DNA from 4 places in the Providencia xihuensis genome. Region 1 is predicted to be linked to each of the others. Evidence: predicted binding sites of a transcription regulator. Region 1 holds the regulator's gene; each other region holds the start of a gene.
What was found. Region 1 encodes PhoB, which activates phosphate uptake and scavenging genes when phosphate is short. Its sites were predicted from a motif close to CTGTCATAAAACTGNCNNAT; they were not measured.

Region 1 (3,190 bases):
GTACTCGCAGTGATTCATCGATATTAAACTCAAATTGCTGGCGGCCCTGGCTTAAACTTAACGCTTCTTGCTCAATCATTTTGAGGATTACTGGAATGTTTACCTGCTCATCAAGGTTGATTTGCGGTGCAATTTCGATACGAGATAACTGCAAAAGCTGTTTAACCAAATTATCCATTCTATGAGCTTGCTCTTGCATCACATTCAGCGCTTTTTTATTGACGGCTGGCATACCTTCCTGGTCATCCATTACCTCAAGATATCCCTGAATAACGGTAAGTGGAGTACGTAGTTCGTGGCTAACGTTAGCAAAAAAATCCCTACGCGCTTTCTCCAACCGACGTTTTTCAGTGACATCTCGCGCCACCATCAGTAGTTGCCCTTCGGTATAAGGCAAGATACGAAACTCAACAATTTCCCCACTATTCAGCTCAATGGTTAATGCTTGGTCGTAGCTTTTGATTGAAAAATAACGACTAAAATCAGGGTAGCGCAATAAATTGAAAATATGTTGGCCATTATCTTCTGGCCAGCGAAAGCCTAACAAAGCCTGAGCGTGGCGATTACACCAAAAAATATTGCCTTCAGTGGTCATCATCACAACGGCGTCGGGTAAGGATTCAGCGCCACTACGAAAACGTTTAATCAACTGCCCTAATTCGCGGCGACGTTTACGATTACGCTGCTGCATCTGGTATATACCGTAAAATATCGGCTCCCATCCTCCTCGCCCCTCGGGTGGTAACATACTTTTATCCAACCAAAGCCAATAAGATAGTTTTAGCAGGTTATATGCATGCCACACTAAGGCTGCCAGTAACGAAACCACCAACAGCCAAGGCAAATGCCCGATAAAAATGGACAAAATCAGCGCTGGCAAGATAAATAAAAACAGCCCCCAAACCAGCTGTTTAATCGATAAGCGTTCAAGCACGCATGTCTCTCCCTAGTTTGTCGTTAATAACGAACAGAGAAACGGTAACCCGTACCGCGTACTGTTTGCACCATTTTATCATGACCTTCAGTTTCTAGCGCTTTTCTTAAACGCCGAATGTGCACATCCACCGTTCTATCTTCGACGTAAACATTCGCGCCCCACACATAATTCAAGAGCTGCTCACGGCTGTATACACGCTCAGGGTGAGTCATAAAGAAATGCAGAAGCTTATATTCCGTTGGCCCCATATCAATCGGGGTGTCATTACTCGTCACACGGTGGGAGGTTGGGTCTAACGTTAACCCATTCATTTCGATGATATCTTCTGTCGACATCGGAGAGATCCGACGGAGAATAGCTTTAACGCGAGCAATTAACTCTTTCGGGGAAAACGGCTTAATCAAATAATCATCAGCGCCGACTTCAAGCCCTTTCACACGATCTTCTTCTTCCCCGCGTGCTGTTAACATCATCACGGGAACATCACGCGTCGCGCTATCGCGCTTCATATGTTTAATCACTTGGAGACCTGAACCACCAGGGATCATCCAATCCAATAAAACCAAATCAGGGAGAGGATCAACTAACTGTGCAATTGCGCTGTCATAATCATCAGCTTCAATTGGCTGAAAACCATTCTGTTCTAATACAAAACAAACCATTTCTCGGATGGGCGCTTCATCTTCAACCACTAGAATGCGTCTTGCCATGATTGTTCCTGTAAATAAGAAGACATTGTTAATGTGAACGCATTATGCGTCACTTTTATGACAGAATTATGAATGTCTATTCGCAAATCAAATATTTCTCCTTATATTAGCGGGTAAATGTCATCTAAGTGAAATAATTCCGCCATAACACGAGAAAAACACGAGGTTTTGATAGGATCAGGTATACTGGATAGCAGTAATTTATGCCCTTTATCAAAGACAGGAACGGATGGCTCATGCGCATTATTCATACCTCTGACTGGCATCTTGGCCAATACTTTTTTACCAAAAGCCGTGCGCCTGAGCACCAACACTTTTTAGATTGGTTAGTAAACCAAGTCGAAATTCATCACGTTGATGCCGTTATCGTAGCAGGGGACATTTTTGATACAGGGTCACCACCTAGTTATGCCCGCGAGTTATATAATAAATTTATTGTGGACTTGCAAAAAACGGGGTGCCAGTTGGTTATTTTGAGCGGTAACCACGATTCCGTCTCCGTTCTGAATGAATCGAGCGCATTATTAAGCTACCTCAATACCCAAGTGGTCACCTCTGGCAGTGAACCGAATGTTATTACTCTACACAATAAACAATCGCAACCCATTGGCCTCGTGTGTGCCATTCCTTTTTTACGCCCTCGGGATATTCAATTGAGTGTTGCAGGGCAAAGTATTGAAGAAAAACAGCTTTCGCTACAAACCGCTATTCATGACCATTACCTAGCCAGCTACCAATTTGCCCTCGAACAACGCGCAATGCTCGGCGTGGATATTCCAATTATTGCTACGGGGCATTTAACTGTCATTGGCGCGGAATTAACCGATTCCGTGCGTGATATTTATATTGGCACATTAGAAGCCTTCCCTTCAGGGGCGTTCCCCCCTGCGGATTATATTGCTCTTGGCCATATTCATCGCCCTCAAGTGATTGGTGGAAAACAACATATTCGCTATTGCGGATCCCCTATTGCCCTCAGTTTTGATGAAACCGCCCAACAAAAAAGTGTCTGTTTAGTTGAATTCACAGGCAGCGAATTAACCGAAATCACCCCGTTAGCGATCCCTATTTTTCAGCCCTTACAGACGATTAAAGGCTCATTAAAAGAAATAGAACAACAACTTAGCGTATGGCAAGATTACCAAGGTGAGAATGCAGTTTGGTTGGATATTGAGGTGGCCTCTCAAGATTATCTCGCGGATATTCAACAACGCATCGAAGCACTCACACAAAACCTTCCCGTTGAAGTCGTGTTACTGCGCCGTGCGAGAAAGCAAAAACAAGGGCAAAACCTTGCGTTGGCCAATGAAACCCTGAATGAACTTACAGTAGAAGAGGTTTTCTTACGCCGCCTTAGCGAAGAAACGCTAGAAGACCCTGAACGTGAACAGCGTCTAACCCAACTTTTCCAACAATCCTACGACGCATTACGCCAAGAGCAAGGGTAATTGATATGAAAATCTTAAGCTTACGCCTCAAAAATATTAATTCTCTCAAAGGTGAATGGAAAATCGACTTTACGCAAGAGCCGTTTGCCAGCCAG
Region 2 (3,190 bases), 1.7 Mb from region 1:
TAAGAATTTGCCACTCGTCACCAATCAAGATTTGCTTCGCACTCGAAATCCCAGCCACTCGCAGGCTTTCGACCATTGCAGGAGGATAATCGTGATTTCCAGGGAGCCAAACACAAGGTGCAGGAATACGTTCGATGCCTTTTGCAAAGTGTTGATAAGCTTTTGGTGATTGGTCTTGAACCAAATCCCCTGTCGCAACGATCAAGTCAATTGGGAGATTTTGTGCTGCGATAGCATCAAGTACCGCCTGATAGCTTCGATACGTATTTACACCTAAAAGGGTATTTTCTGTATCAGCAAACAGATGCGTATCAGTAACCTGTAAAATTCTCACTACATTAGAGTGCTTTGCAGTCACTTCAAGCTGGCTATCCAAAAGTCTTCCTTTTCCATAAATATTGTTTATGCCTAATCTATTCTATTCATTACAACTATACAAAAACTCAACACACTTGCAGTTCACCTATCTAACTTATGAATTCTTTTCATAACACCCTAAAACAACACGCTGAATTACGCTAAATAATTCGAGTTGCAAGAAGGCGGCAAGCTAAGCAAGCCCAAGGAGCATACATAAGTATGTGACTTGGGTTGCGCAGTGTAGCCAACACACTTGCAGCTTGCTGTAAAACCTAACTTATTACACGTATTGAACAACTACGCGCCCTAGCAATGCACTGAATTACTCTAAATAATTCGAGTTGCAAGAAGGCGGCAAGCTAAGCAAGCCCAAGGAGCATACATAAGTATGTGACTTGGGTTGCGCAGTGCAGCCAACACACTTGCAACTTGCTGTAAAACCTAACTTATTACACGTATTGAACAACTACGCGCCCTATCAATGCACTGAATTACTCTAAATAATTCGAGTTGCAAGAAGGCGGCAAGCTAAGCAAGCCCAAGGAGCATACATAAGTATGTGACTTGGGTTGCGCAGTGTAGCCAACACACTTGCAGCTTGAAGTATGACGAGTAATTGAAGTATGACGAGTAATTAGTTAAATATCTGCTAATCAGCACACACTTCACTAGATTAATTGTTCTTTAAGATAGTTTCATCCATTTTTCATTAAGTTTTTGATAGTTGAGCTGTAGCCACTGAATGGCAATGACTGTTGCTGCATTATCAATTGTGCCATTTTCTACCCACTGGTATGCCTTTTCTCTGCTAATAACGTGAACTTTGATATCTTCGTTTTCTGAGGCTAAACCGTGGATACCTTCAGCTTGAGTGCTATCGACTTCGCCAACAAATACGTGCATGCGCTCTGTTGTCCCGCCAGGGCTTGAAAGGTAGCTGAGCGCTTTTTCCGCATGGCGGATCTCAAGGCCCGCTTCTTCTATTGCTTCACGGCGAATGACCTCTTCTGGGGATTCATTTTCTTCAATCATCCCTGCTACGGCTTCGAGCAACCACGGCGTTTCGCTGGTTTCTATTGCTGGAAAGCGAATTTGTTCAATTAGCACAACATTATCGGTTTGCGGATCATAGGGTAAAACAACACCCGCGTGACCACGTTCAAAAACTTCACGGCAAATTTCGTTACTCCATCCACCAGCAAACAATTTGTGGCGAAATCGGTATTCCATCATTTGAAAAAAACCGTTAAATAATTTACGCTTGGATATAATTTCAACATCATTTTTGCCATATTTAATTGGCTGTTCTATTTTATTTGTCATTGCATTCTCCAAACACACTGATTTCCATCTTAAGGAAATAATTGTGGATTAAAACTGTTTTTAAGGTTTTTTAACCTCAGATGAGGTAATGTTTAATAAAATTGAGACAAAATGGCACAAAAGGCTACCGTGAATTCAAACGAACCTCTGCTACAATAAGCGCCATTATTCAAATCTAAGAGCAACATAGGGTCTGTTTTTTTATGATTGTCTCTAAAACGCATATTTTTATATCAAAGGCCTCAATTAGGCATGGTACGTTTTAGGCAACAGGCTCAACTTAATTTGCTGTTTAATCAAGGAATCAAAATGAAGAAACTGCTTCCCCTTTTAATTGCGATGAGTTTTGTGGGTCTCAGTACCAATAGCTACGCAGACGATTTACTGCAGGTTTACCAAAAATCGAAAGAAAGTAACCCTGAGTTAAGAAAATCATTAGCTGAACGTAATCAAGCTTTTGAAAAAATTAATGAAGCTCGCAGCCCATTATTACCTCAATTAGGTTTAGGCGCAGGGGCAAGTTACGGTAGTGGTTACCGCGATGCGAATAACACCGAAAGTACTGGTTTAAATGCATCACTGAAATTAACGCAAACTGTTTTTGACATGTCGAAATGGCGTCAACTGACGATTCAAGAAAAAACGGCTGGGATTTCTGATGTCACTTACCAGACTAGCCAGCAACAATTAATTTTAGATACCGCAACTGCTTACTTTAACGTTTTAAAAGCAATTGACGCGCTATCTTATATTGAAGCCAATAAAGAAGCGGTTTACCGCCAATTAGACCAAGTTACTCAACGTTTTAACGTTGGCCTTGTGGCGATTACTGACGTGCAAAACGCCCGTGCAAACTACGATAGCGTTATCGCACAAGAAGTTGCAGGTCGTAACGACTTAGAAAATGCGATTGAAAAACTGCGTCAAGTCAGCGGTGTATACTATAACCAACTGGCATCTTTAAATATTGAGCGCTTTAAAACCACTGAGTTGGGCGACATCAACGCTATCTTAAAAGAAGCAGAAGAGCGCAACCTTAGCTTATTAAGTGCACGTTTGGCTCAAGACGTTTCTCGTGAAAATATCCGTTTAGCAGAAACAGGCCATATGCCAACGGTGAGTCTTGATGCATCAACCGCAGTAACCAATACCTATAACCATGGTAGTGGTTACAACAATAGCTTAACAGGTAAAGGTGCAAGCAACAGTTATAATGGGCAAAACAGCATTGGCTTAAACTTAAGCATTCCTTTATACACGGGTGGTGCAACGAGTTCACAAGTTGAACAAGCACAATACGGTTTCCAAGGTGCGAGTGAGCAACTGGAAAGTGTTTACCGTAACGTGGTTCAGTTAGTTCGTTCATCATTTAATAACGTCTCTTCATCTATCAGTAGCATCAATGCATACAAACAAGTGGTTGTGTCTGCACAAAGCTCATTAGATGCGATGGAAGCAGGTTACCAAGTGGGTACACGTACAATTGTTGACGTATTAACATCAACAA
Region 3 (3,190 bases), 120 kb from region 1:
TATCAAAGCGCTGCTTCGAAAGCACCAGTTTGCCCTCTTGGTGTAAATAAAGGTGTTCAATTAATTCAGTGCGATCGATTGACCAAACAGAAGGGATTTCATCTCGTTGTAATTCGCGGATTTCTCTCATGATCTTATTCTCATTATCAGCGCCAATATAAACGCTCTTTATTATTATCAGGTGAATTTGTTTTCCAAGATAACCGATAAAAAAATAAGTTCAACCATTTCAATAAGCTATTAAGGCAAGGTTGAAATAAAAGCAAGATATTCAAAAGAGATGGGAACATAAAATAAAAAATTCCCCACAACATCCATATTGCGGAGAATTTACACTACAGGGTTGGTTTATTGCTTCAATCCCATTGCATCACGCATGGTAAAGAACAAATCGGTTTGGTCAGTCAGACCCATCACATTCGCAGCGTGTGGACCATAAGCCGCAACACGCAGCTGAGCACCAGTATGCTCTTGTGAATCATCTTCCTCAGAGTTACCGTAATTCACCACCATCACAGAGCCGTCTTTGGTAATCAACGCTTGAGTTAACCCCGTTGATTTCGTGCCTTCTGGAATAATTTGGCTTGAATGTGAATGGTCAGCAGTCACAATAACTAATGTATCACCATGTTTTTTCGCGAAATCTAAGCCCACTTGAACCGCTTGGTCAAGAGCAACCGTTTCACCAATTTGGCCGCATGGGTTGGCTTTATGATCTTGTTTATCGATAGATGCACTTTCAACTTGTAAGAAGAAACCATTTGGATTGACTTCTAACAGGTCAATAGCCTTTTGCGTCATTTGCGCTAGCGTTGGTGCGTTTGGATCTAATTTTGGATTCGGCTTACACTCCAGCGGAGCATTGTTGATGTTGCCATAGTGCACCGCCTTTGGCCCTTCCCACGCGACTGTCATGTTGCCATCGTGGAATAGTCCAAGTAGAGGTTTGTCTTGGTTTGCCAGTTTTATATCGTTCAGCGACTTCGCATCACGCACAATAGTATAACCGCGCTCAATCGCTTGTTGCTCAAGCGTCTTACCTTTATAGTCACCCGCTTTCGCTTCTTGTTTAAAGCTCTTCGCACCACCGCCCAACGTCACATCCGCACGGGTTACCAATAACTGTTCAGAAATCGAACCACGACCACCATTTTCAAGGGCATTGGTTCCACATTTTTCTGAAGTTTCTTCTGGGCCGTAACATTTACGTGCCGTCACGTGGGAGAATTGCGCCGCTGGCGTTGCATCTTGGATCTCAGAGGTCGTCACGTTACCTGTCGCTTTACCGTTACGTTTAGCGATTTCAATTAATGTTTCGTGGTCTTTACCAAAGACGTCTACCCCTAAAGCCCCATTGTAGGTTTTCACCCCAGAAGACCATGCTGTAGCGGATGCCGCTGAATCTGTGACGTAATCAGGCTTTTGCGTCTTTTTATCTAGCGCATAATGCGTATATTGCCCTGTAATTGGCAATGCATCGATACCTTTAAAGAATCCAGAAGCCCCTTCTGCATAGTTACGTGCAACGGTGATTTCTGAATCACCCATGCCATCACCAATAAATAAAATCACGTTTTTTGCTTTGCCATTATGTAATGCGGCTTTCATGATATCCGTTTGCTCGGTCGCTAAGCGACGTGCACCACCAAACTTGGTGATATCACCTTGTGCTGCGCGGTTTTCTGAAACTGCATCATTTTTATCCGCTGCATAAGCTGGAAGGGTGCTACCTAACATTAATGTGCTGACTGTGACAGCTAAAAGGGATTTCATAAAATTACCAGTCATAACTGTTTTCCTTGCCAATCAATAATGAAAAAAGAGGAAGTATGCTTCAAATAATGACAGGCATGCTAAAGTAACCAGATGACAGTTGAATGACGCTTTTATGGCGAAATGAAGACGATTGTCATAAATGTGAAAAAAGCAGCGCATTATCCGCTGCTTTTTTATTGAAATTAACGCGCTATTACCACTGAGAAGACAGTTGTTTAGTGCCTTCGTATAATGTTTCGCACCAAGAAACATAATCGTGCCCGCTGGGTAATTCAATGGCATCCACTAAATAACCTTTATGTTTCAACACTTCTAATAACTGATAATGATTTTGAATGATCCCGCCCCAGCTTCCTCGTTGCTCAAATAAGCCTGCTTCGAGGAAAAAGCGAATAGGCTTCGGTGGCATCGTTTCTATTTCACTGATTAACCATTCAGGATCTTCCCCTTTTGGCGCCCACCAATAAGACCCTGACATACTCAGCACATTGCCAAATATTTCAGGGTGTTGTAGTGCATTCCACGTTGCCCCTAACCCTCCAAAACTTGATCCAGCAATAATGGTATGTTCCGCTTTCGCATCAATACCTTTTTTCGCCAATTGCGGCATTAATTCATCCACCAGCAATTGCGGGAAAAGCGTGTTCGGAGGCAGTTCTTCGCCACGCCTATCAGAGCTAATACTGTCGACAAACACAATATTCATTGGTGGGAGAGAGCCCTCGTTCATCCAGCTATCAAAAAATTTCGCCATTTGATAAGTATGAAGATAGATTTGCCCATCCAAAAGTACCAATAACGCAGGCTGTTTCATCTGAATATTTGGGCGGTATACCGTAATTTGCCGCTCATTATTCAAAATTTGGCTAGATAAGGTAAAGGTTTCTAACTGCCCTTGAATGTGTTTTTTTTCAATAGCAGGAAATTGACACTGGCGAATATTCGGTGCCAGTGATAGCAAGGAAAAGCGATTATATTTATCCGTTGAGCCAGAAGGGATACTTTGTGAGTTGTAAGGGTCAGCCTGGGCGGTGACTAAAATGGCTTTGCGCTGTGCAAAACCGCCTTCAGGTACGGTAGGGATATCAGGGGCAATTTTATATTGAGTTAATGTATCCGCTGGAATGATGAAGGAACGGTGCCAAATATCCGTTCCTTCTATTTGCGCCATTCTTTCATGATTACCCGAAGGCGCTCCTAAAATATACGCATTGGACTTTGCTCCGCGCCATAAAAATGTCGCTCGTTTTTGTCGACCTGCAAGGTCTTCAATAAGCGGCGTCCCTTGCTTGGCAACCTCCTGCCAAAACGCATTAGTATCACCATGATGATAATGTTCATTGAGCAGGCTTTGTAGTTTAGGGCTAATGTGCTCGTTATCTTTTTTAATCTCTAAAGGCTGATAGTCACTCAC
Region 4 (3,190 bases), 750 kb from region 1:
AGCTCGCCGTCAGTTAACCCCTGAGCAGCAAAAAATTGCGGCTGAACAAGCTAAACTCAATGCGTTGCAGCACCCTAAAATTGCACAAGCAAAAAATATCGCCCTGTTTTTATCGTTTGATGGTGAAATTAATACCCAACCGCTTATTGATGCCTTATGGCAACAAAATAAACAGATTTACTTACCTGTTTTACACCCTTTTAGTGCCCACCATTTGCTATTTCTTCACTATCACCCAGATTCACAGCTAGTGAAAAATCGCTTTAATATTGCGGAGCCGCCATTAGATGTGCGTGATGTTTTACCACCCGAGCAACTTGATGTGATGTTAATTCCGCTAGTGGCCTTTGATAGCCAAGGACAACGCTTAGGAATGGGTGGCGGTTTTTACGATAGAACGTTAGCGAATTGGCAGAAAAGTGGTTTTTACCCCATCGGTCTGGCCCATGATTGCCAACATGTTGAACAGTTGCCTGTTGCTCATTGGGATATTCCATTACCTGAAATTATTACCCCGAAAAAAATATGGCGCTGGTAATCAATACCTGCGCCATCGCATTAGAAATAAAACGGGTTATACGAAATTAGAATAACAGACGTGCACGAATAGTGCCTGGTAAGTCTTTCAGTTTTTGTAACGCTTCATCTGTTTGATTTGGTGTTTGCATCAATACGTCAATAACGACGTAACCAACATTGCCAGATGTCCGCAAATACTGACCCACCACGTTAATGTTACTTTCAGTAAACACTTGGTTAATGCTATTCAAGATACCAGGGCGGTTTTCATGGATATGCAAGAAACGGTTAGTATCTTCAGTATGCACTGGCAGAGAAACTTCTGGGAAGTTAACCGCAGAGAGCGTTGAACCGTTATCTGAGTATTTCGCCAGCTTACTTGCGACTTCTAATCCAATATTTTCTTGCGCTTCTTCTGTAGAGCCCCCGATGTGAGGGGTTAAGATCACATTATCGAATTTAATCAGTTCAGAAATAAATGGATCATTCGGGTCATTATTTGCCGCAGGCTCACTTGGGAATACATCAACTGCTGCACCTGATAAATGCTTACTTTCCAGCGCAGCTGCCAATGCAGGAATATCCACCACAGTACCACGTGACGCATTAATAAAGATTGAACCTGGTTTCATGCGGTCAAACTGTTCTTTAGCAAACATGTTTTTCGTGCTAGCTGTTTCTGGGACATGGAGGCTGACGACATCACTCATATTGAGTAACTCAGTCAAAGAACGCACTTGTGTTGCATTTCCTAAAGGCAATTTATTTTCAATATCATAGAAGAAAACATTCATACCAATACCTTCAGCCAAGATCCCCAGCTGGGTACCGATATGGCCGTATCCAACGATACCAAGACGCTTACCACGTGCTTCAAAACAGCCTTTTGCTTGTTTTTCCCAAATGCCACGGTGTGCTTGCATATTCGCTTCAGGAATACGACGTAACAGCAGTAATAGTTGACCTAATACCATCTCAGCAACGGAACGGGTATTTGAGAATGGTGCATTAAAGACAGGGATACCGCGTTTTGCCGCAGCGTCCAAATCCACTTGGTTGGTTCCGATACAGAAACAACCCACCGCCACTAATTTTTCAGCAGCGGCGAAAATCTCTTCAGATAAATGAGTGCGGGAACGGATACCGACAAAGCGCGCATCTTTGATCGCTTCTTTTAATTCTTCATCAGATAATGCGCTTTTATGGTATTCAATATTGGTATAACCCGCCGCTTTTAGGTTATCAACAGCGCTCTGGTGAACACCTTCTAGCAGTAAAAATTTTATTTTGTCTTTATGCAAAGATACCTTGACCATTTCCCTACCCTATCGTGAACGTTTTAAATTTGTGACAGATGAATTTGCTTGTTTGACTCATGGTTTTGCTCAACATAATTCAAGGCATATCCATACCAGCACATTCATCTACCTTGAAATCTGAAAAGAGTATACCAACATAGCAAAATTCCGCGCAGTATCAATACAACCGTTTGCTTAAGAGGTGCTAAAAAGCGCGAAGAAAAAGAAGTTAAATGGTAGAAAATCAGGAGCAGTAACACAAAATAAGGATTTTTCCTGCACAATACATATTAGTGTGAGATATATCACCAAAATCGCGGAATAATAAAAATAATGAAATAAATTTCAAATTAATGATATTTATAAAACTGGTCAATTGTTTTCCTATCTACCCACTAACTAAATACGTTAATTCCTTTTTTACCTTATAAAAAAGCCAGCAACTAAACAGTTTGCTGGCCTATAAATTAGGTCAATTAATTCACCAAAATAATTAGCGATTATAATTTGATCGTTTTAACACCTTCATCTGTTGTTCCCATCAGGACAACATCAGCACCGCGATTAGCAAATAAACCAACAGTGACAACGCCCGCAATACCATTAATGGTATTTTCTAACGCGACAGGATCAACAATGCTTAAATTGTGAACATCTAAGATCACATTGCCGTTATCAGTGATCACATTTTGACGGTATTCTGGTGTACCGCCCAGTTTAACCAATTCACGTGCCACATAACTACGTGCCATTGGGATAACTTCAACAGGCAGAGGGAACTTACCTAATACATCAACCAGTTTTGATTGGTCAACAATACACACAAAGGTTTTCGCGATCGCAGAAACGATTTTTTCACGTGTTAACGCAGCACCACCGCCCTTGATCATGTTCATATGGTGATCGACTTCATCCGCACCATCAACGTAAACATCTAATGAATCCACTTCATTGCAATCAAAAACAGGAATACCTAATGATTTAAGTTTTTGAGTAGACGCTTCAGAGCTAGAAACAGCGCCTTCAATTTGCCCTTTCATTGTCGCTAAAGCATCAATAAAGTGCGATGCAGTAGACCCTGTACCTACACCGACAATTGTGCCTGGTTTGACGTATTCTAGTGCTGCCCAACCCACCGCTTTTTTTAATTCATCCTGCGTCATGCTCATGCCTTTTGCTATTTAATTGAGACGTAATTGTGAATGAGTATATACCGAACCGAAAATAAGTTGCAGTGTTGTTCGCTGCATTTGTGCGTTACTTCTTGCGATTTGTCGGAAGCTCGCAATAATTGCAGGTGTTATCAATAAAAATATGGCATAGTGCTTAGCAGAATAACAACAAGGAGACTTTTTGATGAAGCGCCCTGACTA

Region 2: nudF (ADP-ribose diphosphatase) is a predicted target of PhoB. The motif match lies at 1,774-1,793, and genes of this name have one in related genera.
Region 3: phoA (alkaline phosphatase) is a predicted target of PhoB. The motif match lies at 1,865-1,884, and genes of this name have one in related genera.
Region 4: serA (phosphoglycerate dehydrogenase) is a predicted target of PhoB. The motif match lies at 1,854-1,873, and genes of this name have one in related genera.

Annotation. Positions count from the first base shown of each region.
Region 1 covers NZ_CP169565.1:783,366-786,555, reverse strand. Annotated here, with positions in the region: gene phoR (phosphate regulon sensor histidine kinase PhoR) at 1-934, opposite strand, end outside; gene phoB (phosphate regulon transcriptional regulator PhoB) at 958-1,647, opposite strand; gene sbcD (exonuclease subunit SbcD) at 1,884-3,095, shown strand; gene ACE2AL_RS03340 (AAA family ATPase) at 3,101-3,190, shown strand, end outside.
Region 2 covers NZ_CP169565.1:3,558,476-3,561,665, forward strand. Annotated here, with positions in the region: gene cpdA (3',5'-cyclic-AMP phosphodiesterase) at 1-376, opposite strand, end outside; gene nudF (ADP-ribose diphosphatase) at 1,045-1,683, opposite strand; gene tolC (outer membrane channel protein TolC) at 1,993-3,190, shown strand, end outside.
Region 3 covers NZ_CP169565.1:665,282-668,471, reverse strand. Annotated here, with positions in the region: gene ACE2AL_RS02870 (GNAT family N-acetyltransferase) at 1-130, opposite strand, end outside; gene phoA (alkaline phosphatase) at 349-1,788, opposite strand; gene ACE2AL_RS02860 (alpha/beta hydrolase-fold protein) at 1,970-3,190, opposite strand, start outside.
Region 4 covers NZ_CP169565.1:1,536,706-1,539,895, reverse strand. Annotated here, with positions in the region: gene ACE2AL_RS06730 (5-formyltetrahydrofolate cyclo-ligase) at 1-538, shown strand, start outside; gene serA (phosphoglycerate dehydrogenase) at 585-1,835, opposite strand; gene rpiA (ribose-5-phosphate isomerase RpiA) at 2,318-2,980, opposite strand; gene ACE2AL_RS06715 (LysR family transcriptional regulator ArgP) at 3,174-3,190, shown strand, end outside.